DNA from 2 places in the Vibrio algarum genome. Region 2 is predicted to be linked to the other one. Evidence: riboswitches for the same ligand, from Rfam matches in the RefSeq annotation. Region 2 holds a riboswitch; the other holds the start of a gene.
The links. Region 2 has a riboswitch for cobalamin ahead of PGX00_RS16450 (sirohydrochlorin cobaltochelatase). Riboswitches for the same ligand answer to the same signal wherever they lie in the genome.
Positions count from the first base shown of each region.

Region 1: linked by a shared signal. The riboswitch ahead of PGX00_RS16975 (sirohydrochlorin cobaltochelatase) and the one ahead of PGX00_RS16450 (sirohydrochlorin cobaltochelatase) in region 2 are both predicted to bind cobalamin.

Region 1 covers NZ_JAQLOI010000003.1:350,856-353,062, forward strand. The annotation lists gene PGX00_RS16975 (sirohydrochlorin cobaltochelatase) at 1-933, opposite strand, end outside; cobalamin riboswitch at 1,051-1,237, opposite strand; gene fucO (lactaldehyde reductase) at 1,302-2,207, opposite strand, start outside.
Region 2 covers NZ_JAQLOI010000003.1:241,302-243,508, forward strand. The annotation lists gene PGX00_RS16445 (ABC transporter ATP-binding protein) at 1-291, opposite strand, end outside; gene PGX00_RS16450 (sirohydrochlorin cobaltochelatase) at 352-1,353, opposite strand; cobalamin riboswitch at 1,519-1,706, opposite strand.

The sequences.
Region 1 (2,207 bases), 110 kb from region 2:
TTTGCTACCTAAGCCTTCTAGGACTGCAATAACTTTGATGTTGGCGTTAGAAAGCATGACTTTCCAAGAATCATTTTCATCTCCCGCCATATCATTGGTTGCATGGTCACCTGCAACGACCATTAAAGGTTTTAACGTTACGCTATCGACACCATCTTGCTTCATTTTATTCAGAATAAAGTCAAAGTTAGGATGCCCTTCAACTAGGCCAACATAACTTTTTACTTCTGGATACATGTTGTTAAGTAACTGGTCCAATTCATAGTAAAGACCGGTAGAAAGATGGTCATTACCATGTCCCATATAGACAAGCGCGGTACCGTTTTTCTTTGCAAGCTTGATATCTTCTTGTAATGACTCGGCAAGCCTCTCTAAATCAAACCGATATTCATACTTGTTTCCCCATGTGCCCATAAGAGGCCGGCCCAATGCAATATTGCTGAATGGACGCCACTTCTCTTTTAAAGTTTCTATCGAAGCAAGTGCGCTTACATAATTTTGAAGATCTATATATTCTTCACCGTGTGACAATAGAGTCGTTTGCACAACGATATCTTTGTACCCTTCGTTCTGCAGATCCGCTAACGTGCCAAGTACGTTTTTTACATCATAAAAATCTTCAGGAATTTCGGAGTGCTGTTTTCGGTATTCCATATCATTTTTTCGGGAGTGCCATTTTTTACGGATAATATTAGAAGTAAAGGCAAACCTAACAGGCGTATTGGGGTAGGCTTCTTCGACGGTCTGTTTTATGGCTAATAATGAAACAACAGCCGTGTCGTAGGTAGTGCCAAATGCGGCTAAAACAATAGCGGACTTTTGCTGTTTACTATCAGCACTAGATACCGTAGAAGAGAAACAAATTAATACCGTGAGGAATAACAAAGTCGTATATTTAGCGACTATTTCTGTTAAACATTTTGAAAACTTCATATTCTATTTCCATCTATTTTTTCGATTATATAATCGAGATTGCAAAATATTGGCAATAGAGAGGTGAGTACCAGTTATTTTAGTAATAACTAAATATGCCGAGACACCCGCTCGCATGCAGTTGTATTCCGATAGGCAGGTATCCTGGCTTATGGGTCTATGCTGAATAGCTCCTTCCCAGATTGCTCCAGTGGTTAATTGCTATTAGCTCGCCAATTACAGTTGCGGGTACAGCCCAAGCTTTGACTTGGTTCCCTTTTAAAGAGTGAATTAGTTAACTCTTACCTATTGGAATATATAAATTTTTTATTTAAAAATGATATTTTTTATAACATCTGTTTGCGCCTACCCTTATAGGCTCACAACAGTTAAAGTGCTTGCTTATATAAAGCCATAACTTCTTCTGGGCTTGGTTGCCTTGGGTTCCCTGGAAGACAAGGATCTTGCATCGCTTTATCAATCCAACCATCAAAATCTCTTTCGGTCACACCCAGTTCAGAAAATCCGCTAGGAATACCAACGCGAACCGATAAATTACAAATCAGCTCGATCGCTAGATCTGCAGCTTGTTTATCATTTAAGTCAAAGGTATTACCGCTCATTGCTTCAGCAACTGCACGGAAAGGCTCAGGGCCTGTTTCCGCGTTAAATTTACTCACAACGGGTAATAGAATTGCATTACAAACACCATGAGGTAAGTTATGTGTCGCACCAGGTTGATGGGCCATAGAATGCACCAACCCTAAGCCTGCGCTATTGAATGCCATTCCTGCTAGAAATTGCGCACAAGCTAAGTTATCACGTGCTTCTATATCACTACCGTTATCAACAGCAACTGGCAGCCATTTGGAAATCAATCTAATAGCCTCAAGAGCCGTAGGTTTAGTCAAGGTATGCGCACCTGGTGTTACGTAGGCTTCAATAGCATGAGTTAGAGCATCCATGCCTGTTGCTGCGGTAACATTCGCAGGTAGTCCCGTCATCAAGGTTGGATCATTGACGGCAATATCAGGAATTTGTTTTCCATCAATTATGACCATTTTCACTTTGTTTTCTTCATCAGTAATGACAGAGTTTGACGTCATTTCTGCTGCGGTACCTGCAGTCGTATTGATAGCGATAAAAAAAGCACCGGGGTTAGTTACTTTACCTACACCATTAAATTCACAAATATCACCCTCATTGGAAGCTACAACTCGTATGGCTTTTGCACAATCTACTGGGCTACCGCCACCTACTGCAATGAAACAGTCACACTCTTCTGCTTGGAATTT
Region 2 (2,207 bases):
ATTGTTGTGCTGAGGAACCACGCCAATCATTCTTTTTAGGCTTAAACGGTTCGGGTTATACGCCTCACCTTCATACAAAATTTCACCTGAAGTAGGTTCCAATAGCCCTGTCATTATTTTTATGATGGTGGTTTTTCCTGCGCCATTAGGACCAAGAAACGCACAAATATCCCCTCGATTGATAGTAAAACTAACGTCATCGACCGCTTTAGTTTTTCCAAACGATCGTGAAAGCCCTTTGATATCGATAAGCACGTTACTTTCTGACGATTGACTATTTATTGATTCCACTTAAAAGCCTATTGTTTATTTTTTCTGAGGGCACGAAAACTCGCGCCCTATAGAAACTAACTAGTTGAGTTCGATACCCGCTTCTTCTGCCGCATCAGCCAAGTGACGTAGAAATATTTTTTGAATTGCGTCGCTGCTTCCCAGCCCTTCAAGAATAGGGGTTGCCTTAATTCCCGCGTTTGTCAGCATCACTTTCCATGAATCTTCCTCATCACTTGCCATGTCATTGGTAGCATGGTCGCCTGCAACCACCATTAGAGGTTTGACAGTGACTTGCGTAACACCATCCGCTTTCATCTTTTTTAGAATGGTATCGAAACTTGGGTGGCCTTCGACCAGCCCAACGTAACTCTTCACTTCTGGATAGGTTTCGTTTAGAAGTTCGCCAAGCTCATAATAAAGTCCGGTAGATAAATGGTCGTTTCCGTGCCCCATATAAACCAACGCCGTTTTGTTCTTTTTCGCCAATTCAATATCGGCTTTTAACGCATCCGCTAGGATTTGTAAGTCTGTACGGTACTCAAATGTCGTGCCCCAAGTCCCCATTAATGGACGTCCAAGAGCAATCTTATTAAAGGGTTTCCATTTCTCTTTAACCGTATTGATAGAAGCCAGCGCCTCGACATAAGCCCTCAGGTCGATAAATTCTTCACCATGGGTTAATAGCGTGGTCTGTACAACAATATTCTTGTATCCCTCGTTTTGAAAATCGGCCATGGTGCCAAGTACGTTTTTTACTTGATAGAAATTTTCAGGAACTTCCGGATGGGCGAGTCGGTATTCCTGATCATTTTGTCTGGAATGCCATTTTTTACGAATGAAGTTTGAGGTGAAAGCGAAACGTACCGGCGTATCAGGATACGCATTTTCCATTTCAGTTTTAATATCGATCAACGCACCTATGGCGCTATTATAGGTTGTACCAAACGCAGCTAAAACAATCGCTGATTTTTCGGTTTTATCTTGTCCTTCATTAGCCGATAAAGAGAAACTAGTTAACACTAAAATAACCAGTTGCAGTACCACTTTTGGCACTGACTTAAATTTAAACCTTAAAACCATAATATATCCACTCCCCGGCATATATATATCGGTCGTATAATTTATATATATTGAAAAAATGCAAATATATAAAAAGACCTGAACATTAAATTAGCAGCAGAGGGGGGATCGTGAGAATTGGTTATTTTGAGAATAACGAATAAACGTCGAGACACCCGCTCGCTTGCTTTCTTGTTCCTATAGGCAGGTATCCTGGCTTATGGTTCTCCATTGAGTAGCACCTTCCCAGATCTCTCCAGTGGTCTATCGCTATCAACTCACCAATTACAGTTGCGGGTACAGCCCAAGCTTCTACTTGGTTCCCTTTTAAAGAGTATATAAAATAAACTCTCACCTATCGGAACGATCATCATACATAAGTTAGACCCCGATTATTTGTTTAAAATCAATATTGGCCTATATTAACGCCTTAAAATTCGAAACAATTATTAATAAACTAACTCACGTAGCAGATTATTAATTTGGTTTATTTACTACTTTTTTAAATGGTCCGCTGCATGGCAGAAATGTATCTTCTTTAGGTGGGTTATATATTCTATGTCCACAATTTGATAAGTTCTAGTAGCGCTTTATTATGAATATTGACGATTGAATAACTTGATTTTTATAAATGGGTCCAATCAATGTTGCTGTCTACCTAATGTCCGGTGCGAAACCTTGCTTTGGTCGCCACGATTGCGATTAACATATTTAATAATGGAGAATACGTCGTTTTTGCCGCAGTGTTCTTTGTGATACAAATTCCTTTCATGCTCGGGATTATTTTTTGGCATCGACATCAGGTAAATAGGCCGCTCTATGAGGTTAATCACTAACTATCCCGATAATAAAAAACGCCTCCCAAATTGAGAGGC